3 regions of the Pullulanibacillus sp. KACC 23026 genome follow, and region 1 is predicted to be linked to each of the others. Evidence: riboswitches for the same ligand, from Rfam matches in the RefSeq annotation. Region 1 holds a riboswitch; each other region holds the start of a gene.
What was found. A riboswitch is a leader RNA that binds a small molecule or an ion and turns the genes downstream of it on or off. The one in region 1 is predicted to bind cyclic di-GMP.

Region 2: it holds a riboswitch for cyclic di-GMP, as region 1 does, so the genes downstream of both, PU629_RS20655 (EAL domain-containing protein) here and PU629_RS15365 (anti-repressor SinI family protein) in region 1, are expected to answer to the same signal.
Region 3: it holds a riboswitch for cyclic di-GMP, as region 1 does, so the genes downstream of both, folE (GTP cyclohydrolase I FolE) here and PU629_RS15365 (anti-repressor SinI family protein) in region 1, are expected to answer to the same signal.

The regions. Positions count from the first base shown of each region.
Region 1 is NZ_CP119107.1:3,293,911-3,304,404, reverse strand. Features, by position in the region: gene PU629_RS15385 (DUF896 domain-containing protein) at 142-375, shown strand; gene sirA (sporulation inhibitor of replication protein SirA) at 869-1,327, shown strand; gene PU629_RS15375 (YneF family protein) at 1,467-1,682, shown strand; gene PU629_RS15370 (helix-turn-helix domain-containing protein) at 2,103-2,453, shown strand; gene PU629_RS15365 (anti-repressor SinI family protein) at 2,488-2,604, opposite strand; cyclic di-GMP riboswitch class II at 2,640-2,723, opposite strand; gene PU629_RS15360 (CcdC family protein) at 3,227-3,709, shown strand; gene PU629_RS15355 (metallophosphoesterase) at 3,882-4,760, opposite strand; gene PU629_RS15350 (YveK family protein) at 5,113-5,958, shown strand; gene PU629_RS15345 (CpsD/CapB family tyrosine-protein kinase) at 5,984-6,652, shown strand; gene PU629_RS15340 (polysaccharide biosynthesis protein) at 7,072-8,895, shown strand; gene PU629_RS15335 (glycosyltransferase family 4 protein) at 9,002-10,192, shown strand; gene PU629_RS15330 (glycosyltransferase family 1 protein) at 10,174-10,494, shown strand, end outside.
Region 2 is NZ_CP119107.1:4,449,315-4,459,808, forward strand. Features, by position in the region: gene PU629_RS20640 (methyl-accepting chemotaxis protein) at 1-18, opposite strand, end outside; gene PU629_RS20645 (MutS-related protein) at 558-2,249, shown strand; gene PU629_RS20650 (PilZ domain-containing protein) at 2,432-2,971, opposite strand; gene PU629_RS20655 (EAL domain-containing protein) at 2,975-3,691, opposite strand; cyclic di-GMP riboswitch class I at 3,769-3,853, opposite strand; gene PU629_RS22675 (helix-turn-helix transcriptional regulator) at 3,949-4,104, opposite strand; gene PU629_RS20660 (hypothetical protein) at 4,086-4,337, opposite strand; gene PU629_RS20665 (carbonic anhydrase) at 5,026-5,526, opposite strand; gene PU629_RS20670 (DUF2309 domain-containing protein) at 5,619-8,249, opposite strand; gene PU629_RS20675 (NADH dehydrogenase subunit 5) at 8,224-9,780, opposite strand; gene PU629_RS20680 (Na-translocating system protein MpsC family protein) at 9,961-10,323, opposite strand.
Region 3 is NZ_CP119107.1:4,436,193-4,446,686, forward strand. Features, by position in the region: gene PU629_RS20585 (methyl-accepting chemotaxis protein) at 1-854, opposite strand, end outside; gene PU629_RS20590 (class I adenylate-forming enzyme family protein) at 868-2,307, opposite strand; gene PU629_RS20595 (acyl carrier protein) at 2,312-2,548, opposite strand; gene PU629_RS20600 (alpha/beta hydrolase) at 2,538-3,626, opposite strand; gene PU629_RS20605 (ATP-binding protein) at 3,686-4,642, opposite strand; gene PU629_RS20610 (SDR family oxidoreductase) at 4,655-5,347, opposite strand; gene PU629_RS20615 (6-carboxytetrahydropterin synthase) at 5,354-6,172, opposite strand; gene folE (GTP cyclohydrolase I FolE) at 6,187-6,756, opposite strand; cyclic di-GMP riboswitch class I at 6,876-6,962, opposite strand; gene PU629_RS20625 (LuxR C-terminal-related transcriptional regulator) at 7,739-9,820, opposite strand; gene PU629_RS20630 (hypothetical protein) at 9,805-10,056, opposite strand; gene PU629_RS20635 (DUF7125 family protein) at 10,070-10,494, opposite strand, start outside.

The sequences.
Region 1 (10,494 bases):
ATTTTTGAAACTAAATGGCTGCCGTCGGTGTAGTTAGGAGTCAAACGTCATGGCTTTTTTCTAAAAGCTTCTTGCTATTTTTCGTGTGTTAAGAAGCAATAAAGTTTATGGAAGCAGCCTACTGTTTAAAGGAGAGTAATAATGCTAGAGAAAGAAAAGCTTGCCCGTATATCAGAACTATCAAGAAAATCAAAGTCGGAAGGGTTGACACCTGCAGAGAAAAAAGAACAGGCTCATTTGCGTCAAGCCTATTTAGAAGCATTCCGTTCGGGTTTTAAAGATCATTTGCATACCATCAAAGTCGTTGATCCTAATGGGGACGATGTCACACCGCTCAAATTAAAGCAATCCAAGGAACGGAGAAGTAAGCACTAGAATCGATTTGTTTGGACTTACTCTTGTTGAGGATTGTTCAAATGGGGGGAGCCCCTATTAAGTAAATGATCTTAAAGAGACCCTGTCATGATGGGTCTTTTTTAGTCTATATCCGAGAACAGAATCGGTTGATTTGAACAGGAGGCTAGCCGCAAAAGTTCGCTCAAAGTAGCCTTTACAGAAACCATTGCCTAATTAATAGGCAGAAGGTATTCGTGCCGATTCGCGAAAGTCGGTGAATCGCAAGCAAATCAGATGATCTTTTGAAAGCATCAGAAGGACAACTCCTGAGTCTAGCAGCAGGTGGTTTGCGGCTTTAGTAAAGGAGCTCACTCCCATACCGCGCGACCAAAATTCTAAGCGAACATTCTGAATCGGTAAAATCTGTGTCAGTGTGACAAAATATAGTAGGTGTTTCTTCTTCTCATTCGACAGCTTTTTCAGAGGGTCTTGTCTATAATATGGACAAACACTGTGAGTCGGAGGGATGGCTATGAGGCATTATGATATTTTTATTATAAAAGAAGAGGTCCGAGAGGCGTATACTGGAAAAGAAGCTTTGCTAGCTCAATTGTTTTCAGAGGCGTTTCATACCACCGATCCGAATGAGCGATGTCAGCTTGAGAAACAAATCGACTTTATTACCGAGACTATTCCTGTCTTTCGAATGGAAAGTCTGCTAAAGCGCCGTTTAAAGGAGCAGATCGGCTATACCAGTTTAGCTGGAGAGCAGGTTATTATGCTAGAGTCGAACCATCAGGAAAGCCATTCACGTCTAGAGATTAAAGAACGGCAATTAACTTTAAAAAGCAGCGGAAGCTTATTGACGGAGACGTTATTGTTTGAAGTATGTCGTTCCATTCAGCCTGACTTTTTTGCAGTCGACCGCACTGGAGAGCGTAGCGGCTGGCTTCGCGCGACGAAAAAGCATTTGATTAAGAAAGTAAAATAAGCAGTCATGATTTGTGAAAAGACGCTTCTGAATAGAGTTGTACTTCATTCATTGATAGTGTAAACTTAGATAGGATTATTATAATAACTACAAAGATTATGCGCATCGTTGTGGGATTAAAGGAGGATGGAAGATACTCATGGTTTGGTTATATATTGTAATTGGAATCGTAGGCGTCATTCTTGGCGTAGTGTTAGGATTCTTTATAGCACGTAAATACATGATGGATTACTTGAAGAAAAATCCGCCAATTAATGAAAATATGCTTCGCGTCATGATGATGCAAATGGGGCAAAATCCATCGCAGAAAAAGATCAATCAGATGATGAAAGCTATGCAAAAACAAATGAAGTAAGTTTAAAGGAAGTCTTTACTTTCTAAAGGGATAGGGGGGGAAGTCTTTACCCCTATTTATGACATAAAATGTATTCTTTTAGACATAAACCACTTTTTCTATTATGAAGTTATAGAAGAGTGGTTTTTCCTTATCTGTCATCAAAATGGGTATTTGCTCCTATAATGTTCAAGATCTGTAAAAAAATTGCCATCCTGTTCTGTTTTTTTGCAATCTTTTTTATTATAATAAGTTAGAAGAACTAATTTAATCGACATGCCAATCCGTTCTTTTAACTGAAAAGTCATGGGAAGTTGGTTTTTTTTGGGAGAATGTTATTATTTTTAGTAAAATGGTCTCTTTTTATTTTCTTCAATTAATGGAATAATAAGAGAAGAAGTGAAAGCAGACCCACGATTAAGAGAACGCGAGGGAACTCAAGTGGTAGGAGATAGAATAAAGAAATTAAGAGAATCGAGAGGATTGTCTCTCACCGAGTTAGCAGAGCGTGCCGGCGTTGCTAAGTCTTATTTAAGTACAATTGAAAGAAATCTGAGAAGCAATCCCTCGATTCAATTTATTGAAAAAGTGGCAGAGGTATTAAATGTCAGTGTCACAAGTTTAATTGATGAAGATCAAAGCGATTCCATTTTAAATAACGCTATTCCATCCAGTGACGAGCTTGATTCGGACTGGATCAAAATTGTCAAAGAAGCGATGGACAGTGGCGTTGACAAAGATGAATTTAAGGCTTTTCTGGAATTTCAAAAATGGAGGAAAAGCCAAGACTAATTTGGCTTTTTCTCTAATTTCATCTATTTTTATTTTATTCCTTGTTTTTATAATTTTCAAAAAATAACCGTACTTCTTCAACCGATAACCCTAATTCTTTAGCCTCCTTTATAAGTTTAACCCATTCAACATCCAACACACCCATTTTCATATAAGGCTTCATCCTCCCAAGGACTCACTGAATGTCCAGCTGCCGGTCGGTTGCACCACTAACTCAGGATATTTAAGGTGCCCAAATAGAAAATACCCCTCATCGTCTCCAATAAATCGTCCTACTTTTTTTCTTAATTATAATCAATTTGTCTATGAGAAAACTGTCAAAATATAAGAAGGTTAATATAGAATCTAATGACAAAAAACGACAAAATCCCCCGATTTAAACAATCCTTTGTGCGAGTTAAGACGTCTAGCCCCTCGTTCGTCACTTTTTGTCCAATAATATGTCGAAATAGTAAAATTACAACCGTTGTGTGAAGGGATTGATTAGAGGAAAAATAAGAATATCTAGTTAGATGTGATAATCGGACTCTTAATTGAGAGGTTGTCTGATGGTAGAGTGCCGAATGAAAAACGATCAGCTGCCGGTTAATCGTAAATGAAAAAAGAGATAAGGTGCAATTAAACCTAACTTAGCCTATTTTATTTTCATTAAGGGGACAGGTCATCTTATGACATGATCAACAAAGCTCTTACACAATCCTTTTAAATTTCGGGGGTTCACGCTATAATAGGAATAAAAGTGTCAACAGCTTGAGATAAGAAGGTTGATAATTATGTGGCTACAGCTTTTAAGTTTATTAATAGGGATTTTGTTCGCTGGAAGCATTATTATTGTGCGGCTGAAGGCGTCTAATCGCCCGACGAATGCACGAAAAATCCTTATCCCACCAATGGGGATGTCAACAGGCTTTTTAATGTTTATCGCTCCGCAGTGCCGTGTTCCTTGGTTAGATTTTTTTGAGGCCCTTGTCGTTGGTGCCATCTTTTCTATTTTGCTTGTTAAGACATCCAAGTTTGAAATACGTGATGAGCAAATTTATTTGAAGCGGTCAAAAGCCTTTGCCTTTGTGTTGATTGGATTGTTAATCGTCCGTGTCATCATTAAGATTTTTGTTGAGCAAGAAATCAGCTATGCGCAGACCGGTGCGTTGTTCTTCGTCCTTGCTTTTGGCATGATCCTCCCGTGGCGCGTTGCCATGTATATTATGTACAAACGTCTCGAAAAACAAGCCAATTCCATTATTACTACAACTTGATCCAACAAAAAATGAAGCCCCCTCCCTGAAATGAGGGGGCTTTTTGCATGTCAATAATGAGTTGAATATGTGCTTAAAGTCTGTAGATTTTGCTTAGATCCGTTTCTATTTATAACGGGTGAAGTTTCAACATTAGAGAAGGGCTATATAAAAAGAAGACATTTTAGTACGATCAAGATCGCAAAATAAACAGCGTCATTTCAGGACGACAGTTAAAACGAAATGGGAGGTAGGTTGTCCCAATGCCTCGATTCACATAGAGTTTCATGTCGGACTGACCAATTGTTTTTAAACCTTCTATATAATGTTTCGCACCGTCTGGCCGGTAGAGGGCTCCCAAAAAAGGAACACGAATTTGTCCGCCATGGCTGTGGCCGGAAAGCATAAGATCAACGGGATAAGGAACAGCCTGCTTCCAATCAGCGAGATCCGGCTCGTGGGCAAGTAAAAGGGTAAATCCATTTCGAGGGATTCCCTTTAGCGCTTTTTTGCCATCAGGGTGTCCGCCAAAAAGATCATCAAGACCGGCGATATGTAGTGCGCTCTTCCCTCGGGAAATGGTCATATGACTGTTTTTTAAAAAATGAAAATCTGATTTTTCAAGTGTTGCCTGAACGCGTGCGGGGTCCCCACCGCGAAAATCGTGGTTGCCAAAGATTGCGACCTTCCCGAGGGAAGCGTTTAGTTTTTTTAAGACCGGTATACTTTTCTCAATTCCATCAAGCTGTTCATGGACCAAATCTCCCGTGAAACAAATTAAGTCAGGATTTAATTGATTCACACGCCGAACAATTCCTTCTAAGTTATGAACATCGTAATAAAATCCAAGATGTAAGTCACTAATTTGGACGATACGGAGGCCATTAAAGGCATGGGGGAGCCGGGACATTTTTAAACTGAGCTGAGTAGTTTCGACCCAGAAACGTTCGAGGAAAAAGGAATAGCCAGGTGTGGCGAGGAGGGAGGCTGTTATGAGACCGAATGAGGTTTTTAAAAATTTCCGTCGGTTCATGGTTAAAGACGGGGGCAACGAATCCTTTCTCTTGGACATGGGACCACTCCTTTTGGCAGTGAGTTTTTTTGTGTAAATAAATATGAAAATTTTAAAAATAACATTGACAGAACTTGGGCGGTAGTGTTAATTTAAATTATAGATTTGTTCTATATAGGAAACATGGTTGCAGCTATAAGCTTTAAGGGAGTTCGATTTCCTTGGAGATTAGTGAAAAGAAATTCTGGAATTAGTTAATTTTCTAGTTGTATATGTAAAAGCAGAGCCGATAGCTGAATTTGTTCATTATATAGAACTAAGAACATTATGTTGAATTGACGAAGTGTGTTTCCTAATATTATATAAAAAAATTAATAAAATAAAAAGTCTAATAATTCGGAAGGTGAAACCATTGAGCAATTTTGAACAAGAGACGCTTCCTCATTCTAAAAGATTAAAAGAAATTGATTTAAAGGAAATTTTCTCTGTCTTAAAGAGATATTATGTCAGTATCCTCATTTTTACATTATTTGGATCTGCTCTTTGCTATTGGTACTCAATTGAACATCAACCGAAACCATCATACCAGGCTTCGACACGCGTCTTAATCAGCAGTAATGGACCACAAAATGATGCGAGCACGCTGAGCACTCTAATGGTCATGTTTACGGATCCAAATGTTTTGTCAAATGTAAGCAACCACATTATGTCGAAAAGATCTCCAAATGTTCTTTCAAACGAAATTTCGGTTACCAATATTAATGATTCTCAAATTATTGATCTTAGAGTCAGTGATTCTGATCCTTATTTGGTTAGAGAAATTGCAAATACCGAAGTATCTGTCTTTAAAGATGAGGTTGCAAGAGTTTTAAATTTCAAAAATGTACGTCAGTTGTCACCGGCAGAAGTGGAGAGTGTTAATAATGGAATGAATCATAAACTTATCCTTTATGGAGGAGTAGCTGGTTTAATCTTAGGGATTTGTTTAGCCTTTTTAAGGAATTCAATGGATGAATCAATAAGAACAGAAAAGGAGCTGGAAGTCCTTCTCCAATTGCCTGTAGTTGGGTCCATTACTAAGATGACTAAATCAACTTCCGAAAAGGCAAAAAACAAAAGTCAGAGGCAACGTTTTCTAGTTGAAAGAAGAGATCCATTAAGTAGTAGGTTGGAGGAAGAAACTGAAAAAAGAAAGCAATTAAATGAACGTAACATATTACAAGAACGACAGACGCAAGCTAGACACGATTATTTATAATAACAATTTTTATGGAGCTGATAGAATGCGTCATTTTAAAGATAATAAAAAGGAAATAGTCATTAAGAGGCATTTAACCTCTTACTACTATCCGAAATCACAAATTGCTGAAGATTTTAGAAAGGCAAGAACATCTTTACAATTTTTACCTAAGAACAGCGAAATCCAAACCATGATCTTAACATCGGCCGAATATGGAGAGGGAAAGACAACTTGTCTTGTTAATCTAGGGGTTTCATTATCGCAGCTAGGAAAAAAAGTTTTACTCGTTGATACAGACTTAAGGAAGCCCTCCCTACATAAAATTTTTACAAAAAACTCAGAACTTGGTTTGTCCTATGTATTAAAGGGTCAGTCGTTATTAGAAGAAGCCATTTATCCTACGGGTATCAAAACACTGGATGTCCTGCCATGTGGCCCGATTCCTCCGTATCCAGCTGAAGTTCTAGTGTCGGTCGCTATGAAACGCTTTATGAAACAGGTTAAGTCGATGTATGACTATATTTTATTTGATTCACCTCCTGTCTTGGAAGTAACCGATACCTCTATTTTGGCTCATCAATGTGATGGCACTTTATTGGTAGCAAGTAGTGGTAAGACCTCATATAAGAAAATCTTAGAAGCAAAGAAGCTGCTAGAGCAATCAGAAGCTAAATTAATCGGAAGTATTCTTAATAAACGAGTAACAAGGTAGTTTTTTTGGTGATGGCGTTCTATATTAAGAACAGAAGGAAATGTCTACTTTCCTTTATCAACGTAGGCACTCGGTTATTCTGTGGGTTAGAAGACCTTAGACGTAGATCGTCAATGGTGTAACGTGAGGAAGGGTTAAATGCCCATTTAAATTCATAAAAGTTTAAACACGGATGTCTATCCTATTAGGAGTAGGCATCCGTGTTTAGTCTTTTACTGCTTACTAGTATAGATCAAATCAAGACGAAAGGGGTCTAATCCAAATAGTTAAGTTTCCGTATTCTTAGTCTATATATTTATATTAAACAGGAGGCTTTCGATGGAACAATTAAAGGATGTTAAGAAGGGGCTTGAAAAAGTTACCCATATCGAACGATTAAATCTTCATTCAATTAACTAAGGAAAGTGGGGGAGGGAGGCTTGACCTACGCTAAACGGCTCACCGTGTTTGTATTAGTAGACTCACTGATTGCAATATCATCGGTGCTCAGTGGGCTAACAATTATTCAGTTCCATCCCGTCTATTCTGAAACTATGTTGTTTAGTACAGTTTGTCTTTTAATTTGTCATTATTTTTTTTCATCCATTTATAAGCTGTATAAAAAGGCCTGGGAATATGCAAGTGTTCATGAATTAATTATGATTATCAAGACCGTTACCTTTTCAGTCTTATTGGTTGGAGGGTTCCAGTTTATCTTATTTAAAAAAGTAGATGTTCGTTTCCTTGTTGTAACGGGATTGCTTTATCTTTTTTTAATCAGCGGCTCTCGTTTAATGTGGCGATTGATACGTGATACATACATCATAAAATGGGAACCTAATAAACGCACATTGATCATCGGAGCAGGTTCTGCTGGAATTATGGTTGCGAGACAATTATTGACCAACAAAAATGCAGAATTATGCCCATTTGGATTTATTGATGATAGTCCATCCAAACAAGGCCTTGATATATTAGGAATGCCAGTTCTAGGTGGAGTTGGCGATATAGAAAACATTGTTGAGGATAACCAAATTACAAATATTGTTATAGCCATCCCCTCATTAAGCAAAAAGGATTTAAATCGAATTTTTGTGGAATGCTCTAAGACCAATGCTAAAACACAAACGATACCCATGCTTGAAGATTTAATGACAGGCAAGGTGTCAGTGAGTGAATTTAGAGATGTTCAAGTAGAAGACCTGTTGGGACGTAAACCCGTTTCTCTCGATATAGCCTCCATATCAGAATTTATTAAAAATAATACTATTTTAGTAACCGGGGCAGGCGGTTCGATTGGCTCTGAAATATGCCGGCAAATCATTCCCTTTCAACCGAGTAAATTGATTTTGCTCGGTCATGGTGAAAATAGTATTTATTCCATCAACAATGAACTCAAAGAATGGGCTATGAAACAAGATATAGAATTAATTCCAGTGATTGCAGATGTACAGGATTTTGAGCGGATTCAAAAAGTTATTCAAACCTATCGTCCATCTGTTGTCTATCATGCAGCTGCACATAAACATGTCCCATTAATGGAGGAAAATCCTGAAGAAGCCATCAAAAACAATTTAATAGGTACCAAGAATATGGCGGAGGCTTGTCATTCACAGGGGGTTGAAACATTTGTGATGGTTTCCTCTGACAAAGCTGTCAATCCAACAAGTGTCATGGGCGCAACCAAACGTTTAGCAGAAATGATCATTCAGCATATGGACTCCATCAGTTTAACAAGATTTGTAGCCGTTCGTTTTGGAAATGTACTAGGGAGCAGAGGAAGTGTTATTCCTCTATTCAAGAAACAAATCCAATCGGGTGGACCCGTTACAGTCACACATCCTGAAATGCAGAGATATTTTATGACGATTCCTGAGGCATCGCGACTTGTCCTTCAAGCAGGTGTCTTAGCAAAAGGCGGGGAAATATTTGTTCTCGATATGGGAGAGCCTGTAAAAATAGTAGATCTTGCTGAAAATTTAATTCGATTATCGGGTCATACGATAGAAGAGATTGGATTAACTTTTACAGGGGTTAGACCAGGTGAAAAATTATCAGAGGAGCTATTAAATTTAAATGAAAGACATGAAGAACAAGTTTATCCGCACATTTATATTGGTAAGACTTCCCAAATTCTCATCCAAGAAATTAATGAACTATTAAATCAGTTTCTGACTTTAAGCTCTGATGAAATTAAAAAGAGGGTTGTTGAGATGGCGAATAGAAATAGTTTTTCAGAAAAGCTGCTTAGTGTTTCAAGTTAATTTAGAGGAGTTTTGAGATGCATAAATTAAATAGGCGTTTATCTGAATTTGTCACTAATGGCTTAAAAATAGTTGACCCAGGAACCCTAACACAATGAGATCTTTTGTGCCATTATATCAAGAAGTCTCTGAGGGACTCCAGGAAAAAAAACGTGTTCTTTTTTGTGCAACTGTGGATTATCATTTTCAAAAGTTTCACTTGCAGATCCTAAAGTGGTTTCATGATCAAGGATGGGAAGTTCACATTGCCGCTTATGGGGATATGGAGCTGCCGTTTGTTAATGTAAGACATCACCTCATGGTTTCTCGTTCTCCATTTAGAACAAAGAATGTGAATGCTTACTTGAAACTCAAAGAGATTATACAGACATATCGGTTTCAAATCATCCACTGTCACACACCTATGGGCGGTGTCTTAACCAGACTGGCAGCAAGATTTGTTAGAAAACAGGGGAGTTCTGTTCTTTATACAGTGCATGGGTTTCATTTTTATAAAAAGGCTCCAATCATGAATTGGATCATCTATTATCCAATTGAGAAATGGCTTTCTCGATTTACCGATGTATTAATTACGATTAATGAAGAGGACTATCTTTTATCTAGAGCAAAGAAATTTAAAGCAAATCACATTCTTAAAGTGAACGGTGTAGGAGTAGATACAGGGCTCTATAGACCTCTTCTAAACGGAGAAAAAAAGTTATTGAAAGTGTCATTGGGGTTTCAGCCAAAAGATAGTCTCCTTTTTTACGCCGCAGAGTTTAATGCAAATAAAAATCAGCAGTTTTTAATTGAAGTACTAAGTTATCTGCATCAGGAACTTCCACATGTTCATCTATTACTTGCGGGGGATGGGAAGCTATTAGAGGCTTGCCAAAAGCAGGCCGTTGAAAGAAGGCTCGGCGATCGGGTTCATTTCTTAGGTTACCAAAACGATGTATTACCTTTTCTTCAGATGTCAGACATAGCAGTAGCTTCTAGTTATCGAGAAGGGTTACCGGTAAATATTATGGAGGCGATGTCGTGCGGGTTACCAGTTGTTGCTACTGATAACCGGGGACACCGAGAATTAGTTCAACATGAAAGCTCTGGTTATTTGGTTGACCATTCTTCTCCCCTGAAGATGGCCGAAGCTCTTAAAACATTAATCTTGAATCCCAAAGTTGGTCGCCAATTTGGAAAAGTGGGAAGAGAACAGATCCTTCTGCGGTATAGTAAAGAGCTCATTATGGAAGCCCATCAATCTATATACAATGATTTGATCGAAAAGGGGGTGAGGGCATGGAGAAAACCGCATTAAGAGTTTTACAAGTTGTAGTGAATATGAATCGCGGCGGGGCAGAAACCCTATTAATGAATCTGTATCGCCATATTGATCGTTCTAAGATTCAATTTGATTTTTTAATTTGTAATCCTGGTGTTTATGACAAAGAAATCAAAGAGTTAGGCGGGCATATTTTTCGAATACCCTATGTAACAAAGGTAGGTCCGGTTAACTATCAAAAAGAGTTAAGAGCCTTTTTTAACCAACACGCTCATTATTTAATTGTTCATTCTCATCTCGATAAAATGAGTGGATTAGTATTAAAAGAAGCTTATAAC
Region 2 (10,494 bases), 1.2 Mb from region 1:
AGTTTCAAGTTTATTCATTATATAAGGTTCTCCTTAAAATCGATTTCACTTTTTTCAGCTTCCTATACTTTATCGGAAGTTTTAAGAAAAAATTTAAATCTTCCCTATTTAAGCACCTTTTTTCTTTTATAACCTGTCAATTCATGGTAATGGTTGCTACTCTACCCTTTTTATCAAGTTTAACGCCATCCATTTCCATATCCACCCACTTTTAACTCATTATCCGATTAACTCGATATACGAGTATTCTTGGAAAATATTTAGAAATACGCTTCAATAGACAATTTGGCCGCTCTCCGTTTGGCGTAAATAAGGCGAGGCGCTCCCGCTATTCAAGGCACCATGCCTGCCCCTCCAATGAAACCTCCATCTAACTATTAAACTCGTATTTGTTATTCAATAGCAAATAAAATTAAGTTAACAACATAATAAAATAACCCCGAACAGTTCCAAACCATTTGGGGTTACTTTCAACTTTTATGGGTAATGGAATTTTATGTTAGAATAAATAAGTAAATATTATGAATAATTATTAAAAAAGCAAAGGATGTTTTAAATTGAGCACTATTTTTATTATCTTATCAGCTAGTGTTGTAATAACTCTCTTGGTGTTTTTTAATAGCAAAAAACACCGACTGCAAGAGAATAAAAAATTAGTGAACCAATGGAATGATAAGGATTATAAACGAAACGAGGAACCTATTAAATCTGTAAGAATGTATTGGAATAGCTATGAACCTACAAAGAATCAAGTTTCTATAGATGATCTCACTTGGAATGATTTATCTATGGATACTGTATTTCAAAAAATTAATTTAACACACACTAGTATAGGGGCGGAGAAATTATACTGTAATCTTAGGTCTATTAATTTAAATGAAAACTACTTTAATGAAAAGGAGCCCTTTATCAGAGCGCTCTTTGAAACAAGAGCATTGCGAGAAGAAATTGAATTAAAGTTAATGGCATTAGGGAAGAAGTCGTTTACCGATACTTCTTCTTTCCTTTACCAAATTACGGATAAATTTATGAAACATACTTATCTTTATATCCTTTTAAGTCTTTTGTCCATCACGCCTCTAGTACTAGTTTTTGTTAACTTAAAAGCAGCCATTATTACATTTTTTTGTTTGGTTATGATAAACAGTGGTATCTATTTTTTTAAAAAAAGGGAGTATCAGCCTAATTTTTATTCATTATCTTATATTACGTCCATTATTAATTGCGGAAAACATCTAGTAAAAATACAACATAAAGAATTTGGTGGGAGAAGGGATAAAATAAAGTTGTGTTTGAAGAAACTAAAGAAAATATCCTTTTGGGGAAGTGTGTTATCTTCAAATAACAGTTCGATAAATTTAATAGTGGATTATTTAAGAATCTTTTTCTTACTTGATTTCATCGCATACAATCGCATTTTAAGAACGATTAAAAATAATCAAGAAAGTTATATTTCTTTATGGCACGAAATAAGTGATTTAGATTTGGCGATATCTATCACACACTTTAGAAATTTATACCCAGATCATTGCATACCAACATTTATTGAAGAAATGAAACTTAAAGGGACAGACTTATATCATCCGCTAATTAAACACCCTGTAAAAAATAATATTGAGATTGATAAAGACATCCTAATTACAGGTTCCAATGCTTCAGGCAAATCTACTTTTATTAAAGCCGTTGCGATAAATTGCATTTTAGCACAGACCATTAATACTGTATTAGCAAAAGGGTTCCTTATTAAACCGTCCCACATTCTTACTTCTATGGCAATAAGTGATGATGTCTTAGGAGGTGACAGTTACTTTATTGCTGAAATTAAATCACTAAAACGGATCATTGATACCATTAAACAAGGTATGTCTTGCATGACATTTATTGATGAAATTTTAAAAGGGACCAATACAGTAGAACGAATATCTGCATCCGCTTCAATTTTAAATTGGATTAATTACCAGAAGAATAATTTGTGTATTACAGCTTCACACGATATAGAGTTAACACAAATTACAAAGGATTACTATGAACACTATCACTTCAGTGAAACAATTGAAAATAACTCGATATCATTCGATTATAAATTAAAGAAAGGCCCTTCGTATACAAGAAATGGAATCAAATTATTAGAGCAACTACACTATCCAAAAGAAATTATTAATCTGGCCTCTAAGTTAGCTAATTCCTTTGAGGCAGATGGGAACTGGATGACCTTTAATCATGTGAATTACCCGTTTTATCATAATTGATCAAACAACATTAACCTTCGAAAAAACATTCCCAAATGCAATTCTTAATTAAACAATGGAAGTAGCCGGCTAATAATTTCGTATCCTTTTGCCTGCCTTACTAGCTTTAGAGTGACAACCCTTTATAGAAAAACAAAAGACCTTTAAACATCATGTGTTTAGAGGCCTTTTAATCTGTCTAGTTAATTTATGCTTTTTTTTGAACGCGCCAAATGATTCACTAATTGGTTTAACTTAGCTTCTTCATTTAAACCCATATTTGTAAATTGTATTCCATATAACAAGTTATTACTTCCTTTATGGCCCTCTTTTCTAACAACAATTCCTGAATAGATATAAGTTTCCTCTTTTAGTGTAAAGCTAATATCAACTAAAACTGGATCAGTGACAGGAAAATCAACTTCGCATAAAAATCCTAAGCCACCGACACTTAGATCTAAAATCTGTCCACTAATTGACTTATTATTTAATTTCCTTAAAGTCTGATGACCAAAATCAATAATTTTAAGCTTGCAGGTTAGATCCTTCACTGAAACCCGGTGATATTTCCTTCTGTTTTTCTGGATATTGATTGGATTTTTTGATGTCTTAGCTTTTTTCATTTTATTCTTTAAACGGGCTATTTCAGCTTTCTTAGTTTGATTGTTTTTTACAGATTTCAGGAAAAGGAAAACAATTATTAACAACATGAAGGTTTCGATCCACACTATATCATTCATCATCACTCATACCGTCTTTTCCAAAACATCAGGCTTACCCAAAGCATACCCCTGACCATATTTGATGCCAAAACTCTTGGCAAAGGCCAAATCAACAGGGGTTTCTATCCCTTCTAATATGAGATACGTCTTATACGCATCACAATAATTTTGAAGGAATCTAACAAAATCTTGTTTCTTCTTTGACATGTAAAGATCATGTGCAAAATACTTATCTAATTTTATAAAATCTGGGTTTAATTCGATTATTCTTTGGGTATCTTCAATTCCTTTGCCGATATCATCAAGCGCAATTAAAATCCCTGACTTTCTCAATAAATTTATTATCTTTTGGAATTGTTTTAAGTCCTTTATTTTCTCTGTTTCGGTTAACTCTAGTACTATTTGGTGCCTTGACACATTAAATTCATTCATTATATTAATAATGAAAGAGGGGAAATCCCCATTTGATATGGTCGACGGATAGACATTTACAAATAACTTACCTTCTCTTTTTGAGTATCCTGCCATATGGTAGGTACTGATAGCTTTATGGATGGACCGCGAATCCAATTCATAAAGCTTTTCTTTTTGTTTGGCAAGACAAAATGGTATTTCTGGATTTGAGAATTCATTGGATCTTAGCAAGACTTCTCTACCAATTAAGTACCAATTTTCAATATCATAAATAGGTTGAAAGTGATGATAAAACTGTTCTTCCCTTATAAAATGATCGATTAACATTAAATTCTCCTCACCTCTCCATAAAAAAAGAGGACTCCCCGAATTAATCAGAGAATCATCTACAATGCGCTCCTTTCTTCGGTAACCCGGCTGCCATTGTTGTTTCCATTAGGCCCGTGGCTTTGCGTCCTTTCCTTTCGAAAAAGTTTGCCTTTTCGGTATAGGTTTTTTATTTATAGAAAAAACCTATTTATGAAATTTATTGGATAACTAAGTTTTTTCAATAAACAAACGTTTTGGTATTTATGACAACCTTTTTATATATTGGTAAAATTTGTTATGAGTTCCCACCTATTAACTACACCCAATTTTTTATAAATACTATTCAGATGTATTTTAACTGTATTAGGTGATATCTTCGTTACTTCAGCGATCTCTTTATTAGATAAGCCAGTTAAAACATAACTATAGATTTCAAATTCCCTAGCTGAAAGTTTTTTTTTACACTATTTTTTATACTATCTTTATTATTATTCTCACGGGTTGCGGCTAAACTTGAGAATTCATTTATTAAATAACTTAACAGCCTTCTTTTTTCTTCAGTAAGGAAAACGTTTTCCTTATCTTGTTCTAACGTGTATTTCATACATGATAAGATCAACTCCTTCTCCTTATCCGAGAGCGTTATTCCTAAAATAGTATCCAATAAACCATTCCCCCATATTAGACCAAAACATCTGTTACCTGAAATATTTACCATTATTTATTATCTTTTTTAATAATAATGGTTAATACTTTATAAAGGAAGTAGTCATGGTTTACTACTTTACAGTACCAAGCTACTATTTTTCGACAATTTTCAATCTATTGAGGCAGATAAAATTTGTATCGGTCTTGATAAAGCTTAACTAATCTATACACTGTTGAGTCAACTCAAGAGAAAGCTCATTTATTTACATCCCGTTAGCATTTGGTTAGTAGACTGCTCAAAAAACCTATATATCAAGGAGGCTCCCCCATAGAGTGATCATCTGTAATAATTTGCATGTTATGTCCTAAAAACACGGTGCAGCAAGGATTTTCAAATTTCCAACTCGTAGCGTCTTGACGTACAGTTTCTTTTTTAACTTCAATGCATTTGTAAAATGTTTACATCTTGATCTTGTTATAGGGGAAATCATTACCTCTGAACATGAGAAAAGGCCCCCTCAGTTAAATTCTGAAAGGGCTTTTCAAAACCAATGTTAGATTTAGCATTAGAGATAGAACCATGTCTACTCACTCAACGTGTCCAACGTGTATGTAGCAACACACGACACTCCACGGAGGATATTGGCAGTTTCTAAAGTGCTCCTGTTTTTTATTGAATCTGTATCTCTTTATTACATTCGCAATTAGTTGATCGTTGAAAACTCTCTATTTTTATTCACTATTAAACCATTAATCTTAACATACGATGGTACTAATGGATGCTGGCGAATCATCTCAATACTCTTTTGGACAATCTCAGCAACATCCTGCTCTCCTTTTTCGATCCATTCTTTTAAAGTTCCATCCATAAATTCAGGCATGCAATGTTCAAAAAGATAATCCATCGTTCTTAGTTTTTCCTTCATTTGTTCACTTTCTGAATCAAGAAGACTTTTTAGATCGGGTGAAACGTTCCTCTTGCCTTCTGTACCAACTACAACTACTTCTTGAACATCTTCCTGATAAATAGCCATTATAATCGATCTCATAATATCTCCATAAGGATTGGAGATAACAGAGCCGTAGCTTTGTAAAATCAGCATGTTTTCAAGTTCAATATTCATCTCTTGTTGGAGGAATGGCTCTATTCTAGGTTCTATGTCTGTCAAAAATAAAACTTTTTTGTTGTTTTTATTTATATCCATAACGTACAACCCCTCTTATAAAATAATTTATGATGCTTTAATTTATACAAATAAAAATAGAAAACTAAATTGATAGACCTTTAATTTAACCACTACCAGTTTTCCCAACATCCTTCTGAATCAATACTTGCAAGTCTAATCCATCCATTTTTAACTTTTTGATGGAAAGCAACATCTTTCTTTAATAAACGCTCCACATATTCTCTAGGCGCTTGAATGACAATAAGTAATCGAAGAGGAGCATGATAGACCTTATAATCGGATTCCATAACAGATTGCCAAGGCAAGCCAGTTAACAAATCACTAGCAGTCCCCTGCATAACACCAAGACCTGCCGTCACGGTTTGCGTCCTTTTATTCCCGCTCCCATAATAATGGGGGGCAACAGTTGAGGCGTAATACTGCAGATTAATCCACTGTGCTACTGTTCCTGGTCCAGCGATAATATTAGAAAGAAGATTTCCGTTTTGATCCTGTTCCCAATCATAATTATGAAGAAACACTCGCCCTTCCAAATGGCAATCCTTAGTTAGTTGCCGCTTGCCAATTATAAAAGCAGCATTACGAGCCAATCCCCATTCGGGACGAATCTCACTCCAATCTTCTGCAAAACGATGAGCTTCCTCTGTCGGGTCTTTGAGATGAGATTTGATATTAGGTAATTGAGCTAGACGTTCTTCATTAGCATCATGGCTCACTTTAGGTAATACGGCCTTGATGCGTTCAAACGCGTCTTGAGCTTGATTTGAAAGTTTTGGAACATAAATCCACTTTAATTCGTCCACCGTCGTTTGGTGCTCAGCTGCAACAAAAACCGTTTCCTCTGGGATTTTTATCCCTTCCACTGAAAGTTTCTCTCTTACCTCCTGCAAGTTGCACAAAGTCGCTAAAACCCGTGCGTTGAATCCACCTGCCGCTCCACCGCAGGCCCCACATTCAAGAGACGCTGCATACGGGTTATTTAGGCTTTGGCTTCCATGCCCACAGATTACAACTAACGGTGCAAAATTCTTCGTAAGACCCATCATTTTGAGTGTTTGGCTTGCATAGCTTACTCTTTCTTCTTCAGTAAAGCCAATCGGAATCTCAGACTCTATGTCATGGTTGTTTTCAAGTTGAAGCTCGGTATCCGGTTTTTGTAACCACGTCTCTCGAAGTCGACGTATGAATCGACTGGCTACCCGTGGAATAAAACTCCGTGACACCATACTGAGACCAAGCCATGGACCACTGATCTCTGGTAAAAGTAAGCTTGCCAGGACATTTTGTTTCATTTTTTTAAATGTATAACCAGTCGAATCCACCACTTGTTTACGTTGTTGATAGGACTTCCGTTGAGTTTCATTTGAAGTCTCTATTATTTTATGTTGGGGGTTGTGCATAACTGGTAAAGAGGCATGGCAATGCTTGCTTCCCAATTCACTCGTTAAGATCGGTAAGCCAAAGAAACCCGCCACCCCAATCGTTTCAAAGGGTCCTTCCTTTTCCAGATGACGGCGAAAAGGTTCTGAACGCGTATCAATACAAAATGCCAATTGAGCTACTACCGCTTTCGCACTCTCTGCCTCCATTTGCCTTTTAGAGATTAGCTTCTCAGCTAATTGATTTTCAAAAGTTTGTTCCCAGGCTTCTAACCAAATCTTGTACCGAATCCTATTATTGAAGTGGTAGGCGAATTTTAAATAATCGATTTGTTGATGGTCTGACATTGTTGACCATTTTTTAATGGTAAGGCCTCCCCATTCGATCCAAGAGGCTAAAAGAGGAACAAGCTCTATTTTTTTCCCAACATTTTTTCTCGGTATGGGCAAGTAAGGCTTCATAAGAACCCATTCAATCGTAAGTCGAACAGCTAAATAATCGATTAGAAGCGATTGTTCATATGTGGATTGTTGGGAGCGCCAAAGCATCATTCCTGCCCAACCAGGTAAAGCAAGCAAATGGCCTTCAAGGTAGGTTTGCTTCTCTGATTCAAGAATATTAAGTGCTTTTAGCGCTGTATCTATTGCTGAATGGGCATCCTTAGGCCAATGTTTTAACCGCTCGCGCTGATATTTGGTTAATGCTGGATCGTACTGAATGAGTCGACGCCACGCACCATAGAAACCTTGATCACGACTTGGCATTTTCCAGGCTGCTTGTGCGTCATCAAGATACAACTTACACCACTTAATAACTAACTGATCAAGAATTTTTGCCAAAGTCTCGCCTTTTTTATGTTCTATATGCTCACTCATTGGTTGCATGGTATCGTTTTCTAAACCAGCTATACTCAAACGACCTATGGACTCTGCCATTTCTTTTAACTCTGGTGATGCCAATAGACTAGAAGGCAAAGAGTCTAATTTTAGAGAAGCTCTACAAAAACGCTCCGCCATATCCCTTGGTACATTAAATGAGTAAGAGTTAAGCCACTCTTCTAGGCCCTTTTCTAGAAAAATTCGATCAATCTCATCACGCTCTTTGGCTGATAGGATCAATGAAGGGCTAGGATATAGATCGACATCTTCAACCTTTTTTAACCAATCGGCAACCTGATCAAAGGTTAGTTCTTCTAGACCCTCCCAAGGATGACGGGCAGCAAATGTAGAAATTGGCGATAGGGGTACAATCACTCGACTCGCTAATTGAACACATTCGTCTAGACCGATCACTTTATAATCTGTTTTTCGTTCATCTTTTTTCCTTGTATCTTCTTTAGGTAATGTTGACGTTCCGCTCATGAGTGATAACCTCCCTTAGAAGATAATGTTTAAGGTAATTGGGGTGAACCTCCATCGCTTTTGATTGTCCTTCACCTAATTTGACTAACCAAAGGTAGAGGATAGCAAAGGCAATAGAAGAAGGAAAACGCCTCGCGAGTACGCTGATCAAACTGCCAAGTATTAAAAGACAACCGACAAAGATCACGACAGAAAGGGGAAGTTGGACACTTTGGTCAACGACAGTAGAATGTAACCACTTATAGAATAAGTGGTGGATCATAAAGTAAACGAGGGCAGAGCCTCCTAAAAGTGCAACACCTGCTAATCTTTCAATTCTCCCCTTGCCAAAAGCAACTAGTTGTGTCCAAGAAAAGGATAATGACCAGCCTAAGATTAGCGCATTCACCAAACCATACCCATTGCCAGAAGCCATCACCCAATATGCAATCCCTGCCAACAAGCCTAAAACCCAACCGAACATGGTCGATAAATAAGACGGCTTTTTATTAACGCTGCCGAATCCTTCATATGGATGGACAGCCGAACCAGATTGCAAAAATAGAGTTGCTTTGAACAGCCCATGTAATACAAGGTGAATAATCGCTGCCAAATAAGCGCCTAACGCACATTGAACGAGCATAAATCCCATTTGGGCAATTGTTGAACCCACTAATTGACGCTTATAGTCAACCTGGACCATACTAATTCCCGTTCCGATTAAAACAGAAATAGTAGAAAGAATAAGTAAAACAATTTGGGCTACCCCTCCATCAAACAATGGTGAAAACCGTGTAAGAATGATTCCACCTGCATTCACTAAACCCGCATGCATGATGGCAGAAACCGGAGTAGGGGCAGCTACTGATTCAATTAACCATCTTTGAAAAGGCCATTGAGCGGCTGGGATCATGACGGCCAAGATCAAAAGTAAATTTAGGACCGTTTTCTCCATTGATCCGAGTTGAGCCAAATTCCTATTAGTTAGAACTTCCGATAACTTCCAAGTTCCCGTGACATGAGACAACCAAACTATAATTAGTAAGAGTGAAAGCCAACTGACTCCAAATAAACACCCTGAAAGTGCTCCGGCAACATTCCTTACCTTCCATCCTCTATTTAAACCGATAAGTAAAGTTAACATGAAGAGCGTGATCCCCCAGCATACGATAAATAAACGAAGATCATCGCTTAGCCAAGTCATAGAAGCAGCACCGGTAATAATTGTATAAAGAGTAAAGTATTTTCGATACGAACGATCTCCCAATAAATAATGGACAGAGAACCGTTGAATAATTAACCCCACCGAAAGTATGAAACAAGCTAAGAACCAAGCAAGCGAATCGAGATGCCAAGGGCCTACGATCTCTTTCCCACTGGCCCTAAAAAAAGCCAAAATGGCCACTAGAGGCGGTAAAGCATTGATGCCGATATGAACCCGAACAAAACCTAAGGGAACATGATTAGATAGCATGATTAATCCACTTAATCCAGATAGAATAAGGGCGATGAAAAATAAGATAAGTAGTGGTGATAAACTAAGCGAATACATAAGCAAACCTCCGTCACTGATGACCGAATCCAAACTAAATATTTGAAGCAACTGTTTTATCCAATAAAAAAACCAACAATTTCAAAATTTAGTAGTTGTCACCACTAAAAATGAATTGTTGGTTTTTCTTCAACTGGCTTATTAAAAGGCCCTTTGAAGAACTCCCTTTTATTCTTTTATTTATAGTTTTTTCTCTAAGTTATTAAATAATTTAAAAACAATCAAACGTTCTCCTGTACGAGAACTTAGATCCGTATGAAAACTCTTCACTTCTTCTCCGGTTATCGTTAAAATGATTTCCTTTAAATCTGCTACACCTGATTCAACTAATTCATTTCGAGTTTTTTTAATAGATAGCATACCTTCTCTTGTTTCACAAACATTATATTCAGCAGGTGTTAATATACCATGTAAATAAATGATGATCATATCACGTAATATATCTGTCTTTACGGAAATAGACCCACGGCCCAAAAAATCCTTTTCCCATTGAGTGATGGCTTTACTTATTTCTGATTCAATGGACCCCTTTGTTTTAATCATATAGGCTCCTCCTCAAACAAAAAAAGGTATACTTCAAGACTACTTCCTTCTAGTCGTGAAATATACCGATTTATCTTATCCCTAATTTCTTTATGCAAAAAAACCTTTTCATACTACCAAGTTTAGATAAATTTAATAGTATGCTAAAGTTCTTTCCTGAATAAAGAAAAG
Region 3 (10,494 bases), 1.1 Mb from region 1:
ATAACTGAACTGTCTTTCTTAGTTTCAGAATTAAATTCTCCGTATTCTACCTTTTTCAACATGTTGTACTTATTCTTAAGTAAAGACGGATCTGCATACACTTTCGGGTCCAATACCGCTACTTCTTTAGCATCTTTATTTGTCCTTAGGACAGTCTTAATCCATGAATTGGGACCAACCGATTGTGTAAACTGGTAAACTTCGTTGGCTTTAATAAAAGGATTGATGATATAGGTTGAACCATTAGCATGATAATAACCGTACTTATAAAAAATAGGTGTATTACTTTTATTAGAACCTGATGGCGCAATGGGTAAAATAGTTGTATTAGAATCAACATAGGACTCTTCATCCCTAATTACAGGCTTACCGTGCAACAAATCTATAAGAGATTGCAGAGAATGATTATCTGCTCCAAGAAACTTTTTAAAACTAAAACCAATATCGCTCGGCGTAGTAGAACTTACCCCTACAATATCGTCACCTTTTTGCACGAAAATGGTAATTCCGCCAATCCCAAAATCTTTACTAATTTGAGCTAACTCAGAATTAGTTATTGTATTAACTGACTGATTACCAAGTCGGTCACTAATACGTTGAGCTACCAATTTTAGCTTTAGATCTATTTGATTTTCGATTGAGCGTGACGCTGTGTCTGTTTCTTTTATTCCCTGTTCGATACTAGCACTGACTTTTGAAGATTCTACTCTAACGTTCGAATCAATAATAGAATTTAAATAATAATACTGAACGATTCCAGATACCCCTAAAATGACGAGTAGAACCACTAGCATCCTTGTTGTGAACTGCTTCAGCAAGGTATTACTGACATTTTTCTTCTGTTTCTTTGCCATTAAACCGGTCCTCCTAATTTAGCACAGCTCTTAACTTCAACTTATCGGTCTTCCCTTGATTTAATGGCATTTTATCAATGAAAACCACTTTATCTGGTACTTTATAAGCAGAAATTTTTCCTATGCAATAATTTCGAATATCTGCAGATGTGAGACCATCCGCTACTACGAAAGCCACAATCTGTTCGCCATAGATCGGATGTGCTGAACCGACCACAGCAACGCTTCTTACTCCATTAATAGTGGCTATTATTTGTTCGATCTCACTTGGAACGACCTGCTGTCCACCTTTTTTAATGATATCTTTCTTCCTTCCAACTATCTTAAATCTCTTATCATCTAGAAACTCAACTAAATCCCCCGTTTTATACCAGCTATCTTCAAACACCTCTTGAGTTAGTTGAGGGTTCCCGTAATATCCAGAAAATAATGCCTCTGTTATAACATATAGTTCACCTTCAACCGCCTTCGCTTGTGCACCAGCAACTAGTTCATACTCTAGTTCCTTTGACTCTCTCTCTAGGAGAGCATTAGCAAGCGCACTAGTCTCAGAACTTCCATAATGTGAGATAAACTTGCTGTTTCCCATGAGTGGGAATGAATCTATTAAGCGGTTTGGAATCTTCTCTCCTACAAAACAGATCAATTCCAAATCCGTCAAAACTTCAGGATTTAATTTACTTGCAAAAGTATAAAGCGCCTTAAAAACAGAGGGGGTCGTGGCAACTTTGTTACAGTTAGAATTCTTCATCATGTCTATGATCTTAATCAAGTCAAATTCATTAGCCACCAAAAGATTTGCCCCTGCTTTTAATACAGAATCCATAGAATACAAGCTGAAAATGGTACTGGTTGAAGCATAAACAAGGACCCTATCTGTAGGCTTTAATTCCAACGCCTCAGAAACATGATTAAATGAGTAGTCTACTACCTCTTCTTTAAACACCATCCCTTTTGGTATGCCTGTACTTCCTGAAGTAAAACAAATGATCTCTCCTGAAGATGTCTCCAAGCCGATTGACTCACCTTGGAAGAGCCGGGTTTCCCAGGAGATACAATTATCAGAAGTGAAAACCAAAACTTCTTTCCCTTTATCTTTGGCCCAATTTGTTACAGCCTCTGAAAAGTTGAATCCAGTATGTTCATTAACAGTGAAAATAATATGAGGATCAAGAAAATCCAAGACATTCTGCAAATCTTCTTGCCGAAATTGCCAGCTTAAAGGCGCTGTCACCCCTCTGAGCTTATTTACAGTCATAAAAAGCGGGATATATTCTTGAATTGCAGGAACTAATAGAGCCACCCGTTTCCCCGCAATATCTAAAGGACGTAACATCGACTCATATTTAGATACAATAGCCTGTAAATCACCGGCTGTATAATTTGACTTTAATGTAGTTAAAGACGAATTACTTTCCTTTAATCCTGCTAATACTCTTTCAAATAGACTCATATCATCACTCCACCCCTTCCCTTACCACTTCGTACAAGCTACCAACAGTATTGAGCCTATTTGCATTCTCAATGAAGTGATCAAATGGAATGTTGAAGGAGTCTGCTAGGCAGGATATGAAATTCACCATCTGTAAAGAGTCCACTTCAAGTTCTTCTTTTAAACTTGTCGTTTCACAAACATGTACAGAGTCTTGTTCTAACAGAGAAAACATAGCCAAACAGAACTCATCAAATGTCATTTATATCCTCTCCCTTGAACCAATTAGAAGCTCTACGGCGGATTTCCGGTAATTTGAAGTTACAGCAATGTCCCTCTTCCTCATAGACGATAAACCGTTTTTCTGGTGAGAATCGACTATATAGCTCGTATAGATCGTCACCCTTCACCATTAAATCTTTACCCCCATGAATAATTAACATGTTATTAATCTCAGTCACATCATCTAATACTGGCAGACTGCCTGCATCGAAATCTGCCAACATGTTGTGGAGACGTTCTCTAAAGTAATCTGGAAGGCTAATATTTATCAGATGTCTAGGCGCAGGGCTTACAGCTACCGTCTTTGCAACAAGTGGATGTCTACTAGCTTCAATTGCCCAAGATCCCCCTGAACTACACCCAAAAAGATTGATCGAGAGTTTCGGAAACAAATTATGAACAAAATCAACGAGCTCTCTGACTAACTTATACCAAGATGCTTGATCTGCCTTATGACCATTTATAATAAGTGTCTCACCTTGGCCAGTTCCATCGAAACTGACTACCGCCATGCCGCTTCGAGCGAAATCCGATTCATATGTAAACATTTCCTCTTTTGTAGAATCAGTTGGGGTGACAATAATAACTACCCCTTTAGGTGTTGTTCCCGGTATACGCACTCGACCTTCGTATTTCTTACCATCAAGCATCAGTGAGTGATGAGTAATCTTGTCCATTGATACACGGTCTGCAAGACTAAATTGTTCCAGACATAATCCATACCACTTTGCCTTATCACCACTAGGTTCAGGATACACCCACTGAATAAGATTATAATAAAGGGCTGCTATTCGATAATTAAGCTCTGACTGAAGAGAATCCCCGGAATCTTGTAATTTCTTTGCAACCAAGGAATGCTCTAAGGCCTTTTCCTGTAACTTTTCTACCCAATTTTCTAGATTCGTCATCTTGCCCCTGTTCTTTAGGATGAATTCTTGATCTATTCCATGAGCAATCCATCGTTCCCAAAATCCATTATCCATAACACTGGCAAAGATGGTCTTTTTAATGGTTACTTCTGGTGTAAGTCGATTAACCTGATTTTGCAATTTCCCCATTCTTTTCACCTTCATTTTCTTTGAATACAATGATCCTCTTGTTTGGCTATGGAAGCGTATTAGCCACCTGTTCCATTTCTCACGCCTTCGTTATTGTTGGTTTCAAATGTTAAAATAATTGTTGAACCTAGATTAGAGGTATAGAGTAAAACTTGTTTTGACAATTTAAGCATTAATTGAAACCCTTGACCCAATGACTTTTTTGTCGAATAGCCAGCCATCAAGGTTGCTTTAGGTAAATTTTCTAAATCAAATCCCGAACCCTTGTCTTCTACGATTACTCTCAGTTCTCGTTTTTCCTGATTTTCAATGACTGTTAACTTTCCTTCTTCAGCGTGCTTAAGTGTATTGGTGATAGCCTCTGATATCACCAATAGCCAGGTCATCAATTCAGATTTAGTGTATCCAGCAAATTCAAGCCTTGTTTTAACTTCCAACCGACTTTTTGGAATATCTGAAATCACTTTGATATCATTTTTAACTATCACGCTTCCGTCTTTTAAAGCCTCTGCCTCTTCTTTACTTATAAGTAATAATTTTTCTTGGGTTGCCGAATAGATGACATCACGATAAATCTTCCATTTATCAAAGGATTCATTTTGTGAAGAACGCACAGTTTGAACGGATTGATTCTTGAAATGAATTTTATTAAGATCATAAACTTTAAGGATGGCATTTTTAACCTGGTTATTTACAGGCAGTTCATCAACCTTCTTTTGAACCTCATCCCCCTCTTTTATCCAGCCTAATAAACATTCACTGCAGTAGATACATTGATGATACGGACTTTTGTCATTCTCGAAAGTATTTTCTGATAGTGATAAAAAATAAATTTCATTCAAGTCCTTTTGATCCATTTCTAGGTAGGACGCCAATTTTTTAGCTAAAAAACCTCTCTTGGTCCTATAAATCAATTCGTCATAAGAAATATTATCTGGTAGAGACGGAGCAGATATTGGATCTTCTTTTAGTGGAACTTTTGGTTTTTCTTTTAAAAGATTTAGGAACCGCCTCATTAAAAATCCTCCTTAAAGAATTCCTAGAGGTGGCATTAGTGTGATCTCATCAATAAAGGCTCCTAGTGGCTGATTAATTATATTAATCAAGTGTTGAGCAACTGTTTCTGCAGGAATCATTTTTGAGAAATCTGGCTTTGGTTCAATCTCATCCCAAAAATCACTCTTTACTGCCCCAGGGAGAATCGCGGTTACTTGAACACCCCTAGTTCTTAGCTCCGCTTGCAAGACTCTCGTTAAACCCAACGCACCAAACTTTGAGGCTGAATAGCCTCCACATCCAGGTAGTGCAGTTGTCCCTGCAATTGAAATAAGATTAAGAATTAAACCTTTTCCATTTTCGACCATGTGTTTCCCAAAGTATTTACATGTGAGATAAGTACCACGTAAATTCACTGCTAACATGTCATCGAAGGCTTTGGTAGAAGAATCTAGCACATTTTCAAATTCCCCTAGTCCAGCGCAGTTAATTAGGATGTCAATCGTTCCAAATTTTTGAGTAGCCCTTTGATAAAAGTTTGTGACTGAATTTTCATCAGACACGTCTAGAGACAGTTCAAGACTCTGATTGGTTTCCACTTCTTTGTTGCTACGGCTACCTAACACAAGATTAACTGTATCTCTCCTAAGCAGTTCAGCTGTTGCTTTTCCTATTCCTTTACTTGATCCAGTTATAGCGATCGTTAACTGATTTTCATTATTCATAATGAACTACTCCCTATCCGTTCCGTAATACTCAAAGTAGTTTTTTTCAGTTTCATAGAGTCCAATTTTATAAAGTTGATCAAGATCACCCTTTAATAAATCCCAAATGACAACTGCAACATTTTCCGAAGTAGGATTTAAGTGTTTAAATTCGTCAGTATCTAAATTTAGATGTTTATGGTCAAATTTTTTCAAAACATTGTTTTCCACAATTTTGTCAAGTTGTCCGAGATCGGTTACCATTCCCGTGATAGGATCCGGCTTTCCACTAACTGTTACCTCAAGGTAGTAGTTGTGGCCATGTCCATATGGATTATTACATTTACCAAAAATCTCTATGTTTTCTTCCTCACTTAACAAATCACTATGTAAACGATGTGCTGTACTAAAGTGATATTTTCTTGTAAGATGCACCATAGGCAAGCTCTCCTTTTCTGAATACAGAAAGTCATTTTCCCTTAATGTAATTTTGTGTAGGTCACAATTAGAAAATTGATATTCCAATTCATTCCATATATAAGTGACCAGATTCTCAGTCGTCGGAATATGCTCTTTAAAATAGGCATTCTCTTTATTTAAGAACTTCCCATCCAATTCTTTTTCAACTAATTCATTCATTATTTTTTGAATATCAGTGATGTTAACCACAATTCCTGAATTCGAATCTAATCTTCCTTTTACCATGACTTCTAGTGTGTAATCGTGACCGTGTCCATTCAAATGGCTACATGGACCGAAAACGAGTCTGTTTTTCTCCTCACTCCATTCACTGATGGAGTAAGAGTGAGCAGCCGAGAATATCATCTTCCTAGAGAGGTAAATCATGAAAGTCCCTCCTATTAATCTCTTTTAAGAGCATTCTCAAATTCCTGTACGAAAGTGGAGTCAGTTTTCAAGACCCCTCTCTTTATGGTTGTGACAGTTGCACTCCCAGTTTTTTTAACGCCGCGGGCACACATACATAGATGCTGACCTTCAACACTTACGATGACACCTTCTGGTTGCAAAACATTCATAATAGCATCCGCAATTTGCGTTGTCATTCGTTCTTGAACTTGTGGCCGTTTGGAAACAAGTTCAACTAATCTTGCAAATTTACTTAGTCCAACCACTCTGCCCTTTGGGATATAACCTATATGAGCTTTTCCAAAAAAGGGAATGAGGTGATGCTCGCAAAACGTATAGTAATTAATATCTTTGACAACAATCAACCCATCATAGTTTTCTTCAAATGTCGTAGTGAGTGCCGTTTCAGGAGCAACGCCTACACCCGCAAATACCTCCCTGTACATTTGGGCAACACGCTTTGGCGTATCAAGTAAACCATCTCTATCAGGGTTTTCACCAATTAAGGATAAAATTTCTTTGATATGTTCTTCTATTAAGTCCTTTTTTAATTCAACAGTCATTTTTAGATCCCCCATATTTAAATAAAAAATCCACCAAAAAGGATTGGTGGATTTTTTAAAATTATAGAATAGTTATTGCAATAAAGGATAACTATTCTATGAAGATACCCAACACCCTTTTCGGTAACCCGACTGTCATAGCTTATAAAAGCCTTAGACCCGCAGCTTTGCGTCCTTACCTTTCAGTAAGTTTGCCATTATCGAAGGAATAATTTTTTATAATGTTTTTATCGACATATAACCATGAAAACTTTATATAATTTTGTTGGTAGTTTGTGGAAGAGGCATGATTAAATAAATAAATTAAGTCTTTGCTTCCTCCTATAAATGCTTCCCCATTGCTATAATGGCTCTCGCAATAGTTGCATCTTTCTCATTCACCGTACAATAGGAAATTCTTTTAAATAGAACAATGAACTGAAACCCGTTCCAAAGTCATCTAAACTAATTACCTGGAGTTTTCATATACGGTATTGTTCTGTCTGACCTTTGAAAACATCGTGGCTTTTCTAACATCTTTAATCATGCTTAAGGAAATATGCCCCGTTTAATCCAATTGATGACCTAGGAGTTTACTCTTTCATATTAAAATAGACTATCTCCGGGATATTATATCGATACTTTAATAATCCATCTGCGACTTCTTTTTTTAGGATAGATCGCTGGACCCAATTATGGATACAGTCTACAAAGTCTTCAATACCCACATCAAGTCTAAGACACAAATCTTTAAACGAGATACATCCAAATGGATGATCCTGAAAGAAATTTATACATTTTAACTATGTCTTAACCATGCTGATAAATTTCCCTTTCTTTCTGCCTATTTATACGTCTATTGTCTCAATCTATATCCAAAATAAATATCCCTTGTTAATCCTATCTTTAGTCCTACTGATATATAGGATTATCTTCCTATTAAATCCAAAACAAAAAGCCTCTCTCCACTTTATTAAGCAGAAAGAGGCTTTTTTAGTATAAGTCAAAGATCCTCCATTTTTTGTTTATAAAAATAAGCAATTAGACCCGCCCTATCTTTTACATTAACCTTCTGGAAAATATTTGTAATATGATTTTTAACGGTATGTTCACTAATAAATAACTGGGAAGCCAGTTGTTTATTATTCAACCCTTTCACTACTAGCATAAGGACTTCATTTTCTCGATTTGATAATTTATCAATTTGGAACTCAAGATCTTTAGTGGAAATAGTTTGATCTAACGCACGCTCTCTAAGGATGAATTTTCTAAACTTTTCACTCAATAACGGATCAATAGGATTATCTATGGAATCCAACTCATGATCTTTCAGATGGTTAGATAATAGTGCAAGCAGTTGCCCTCCAAGGTCGAATCTTTGACCATATCGATTATATTTGGGATAATTCGTTATTTCAACAAAGTCTTGCAAAATTTTATATACCGATGAATGATCAGGTAGTACATTTGCTACAAATTCAGGCGTATACGAAGATAATAAACAAGCATATTCAATATCTTCTCTTTCCTTCAAAGACATTTCCAAGTAATCCAAAAACAAATGAGCGAGTTTTTTTAATTTTGTTGTGAACTCATAACTCTGAGGATCCCAATACCCTACACTTTCATGTAAAAGTGCTATTGAATGTTGAATCTCCACTTTTGTATGATTTGTCCTATTAATAGCCAGTGCACCGATGGTTGCTAGAGAAGACAAGAATGTTAAGTGATCCTCATTATTAAGATTCTGAGAAACACTTAATACACCATAAAGCTTTTGGCTATATACAGGACATTCTATAATGGTTTCTCCCCAATCTGAGACGCGAATAACAGGAGAAGCCTTTGATAAATTTCCCCCTTCATCTTTTAATTGGTTGTATCTCCTTAATACCTGCTTTCCATACTTTTCACTTTGGTCCTTTGTTAATCCCCTCGAGACAATTCTAACCTCTCCCGAATTAGAATCGAGATCGAACAGAGTAAGTGAAGAAAAGCTGACTTGCATAATATTCATGCTCATATCAACAAGCATTAGAGCAATTTTCTTAACATCTTGAATGCGGGATAACAGTTGACTTATTTCTATTAAGGCATTCAATTTCTGAAGCTGGTACCTAAATTTTTCTCTTGTTATCCTATTGAACAGATATGAACTGATTATATCCGTTATGACTTGACCGATACTTAGAATAGATTGTCCAAGTTTACCTTTTTTAAAAGAGACACCAAATAATACACCTGTGATACTATTATCAACAGTGATTGGGTAACAAACAAGTGATTGAGGTTTGATATCGTTAACTTTAAACAGTTTCCCTCTAGGATCAATATCAATCTGCTCCCAATAACCGGCTATTCCGCTAACCAACACTTGACCTAAAAAACCTTCCCCAACTAAAAAATTTGTTCCTACTAATGATTGATAATCTATGTGTCCCGTCACTAAAGAGATCACACATTCGTTATCGTTATTTTTTTTAGCAAGGCCTACAAAATCAAGATCAGAATCTAAGTTCAAAAACTCATTTAATATTTCAGAGACCGTATCTTTTTTTTCCTGTGCAGCAAGTTCAAGCACATTTTGTACACTTCTAATCAGTTGAATGTCTTCTGTTTTCTTTTGATCATTCTCTAAGAGCTTACTTATGACCTCAGATAATTCTAAAATTCTACTTACAATTCGCTTCTTTTCTTCGCTCGTTGTCTCCGGAACTTCCTCAATTGCGTTTTCCCAAATTGATGGTTGCGTGACTTTTTGTCTTATATATTTATAAAGGTCCGAGCGGGATTCCGTTTCTATGATAACACCCGCCCATAAATAATACTTAATCTCACCCCTTATACTTACTGGAGAAAGTACAATCTTTAGGCCAGGAAACGTGTCTAAAACGCTAGACCCCACTGCACTTTTTATCCATTCATAATATAAGGAATGGTTACTTTGGACCATTTTTGCCAAGCTGTTTTCTCCTGAAAAAGAAGTGACTGGATTTCCTTTAAGGTCTAGTAATATTATGGCTAGCTTGCAATTAGAAGCAAACACATCTTGCACTTGTTGAATACTGTCTAGTGCGTTTTCCATTTGTCATCCAGCTTTTCACTTAAAATATTCGGTTGATTATATCTATATATAGAATCATTTCCAGATTCAATTTCAGTTAATATCGATAAGGCAACTAAACTATTTATTATTGGCTTCAGATGTTCAGTCGATCGTCCTAATCGACTTGCTAGACTTTCTAATGTTTCCATTGCAAAAGGATTTTCTTCAAAAAAATAGGTGCATTCCACTTGTAATAATAACGATATATCTGTCATATAATCTCGCTCCTTAAACCAATTGGATAAGTGGTTTCTCCGAAATCGTTTCCACAAGAAGGGGTTCAGAAACAAACCCACTTGTTGATTTGGTTAATTGGAGATATTGATAATTACCATCAACCCAAGTACGAATAACTCCATTTGATGTCCTCTCTAAAAACGAGGAGGTTTCTTTACCTATTTCAGAAAAATTGCAAAGAGCAAGTATTGTGTTTCCGGTAGTTCTTGCTCTGGTAGATTCTTCAGCAAAAATTCGTTTAACAAAATCCGGTCCTCTTAAAGAAAAAATTGCGCTTAAATCATAAAAAACAAACCAATCATCTAATGTGTTAAAGTTTCGAGTTACCATTTTAGTCAACTCACCATTTAAAAAGCCTAAGTAATCTTCGTTCGATACATCTTTTACATTCAAGACATTGTCTTTGAAGACATCTG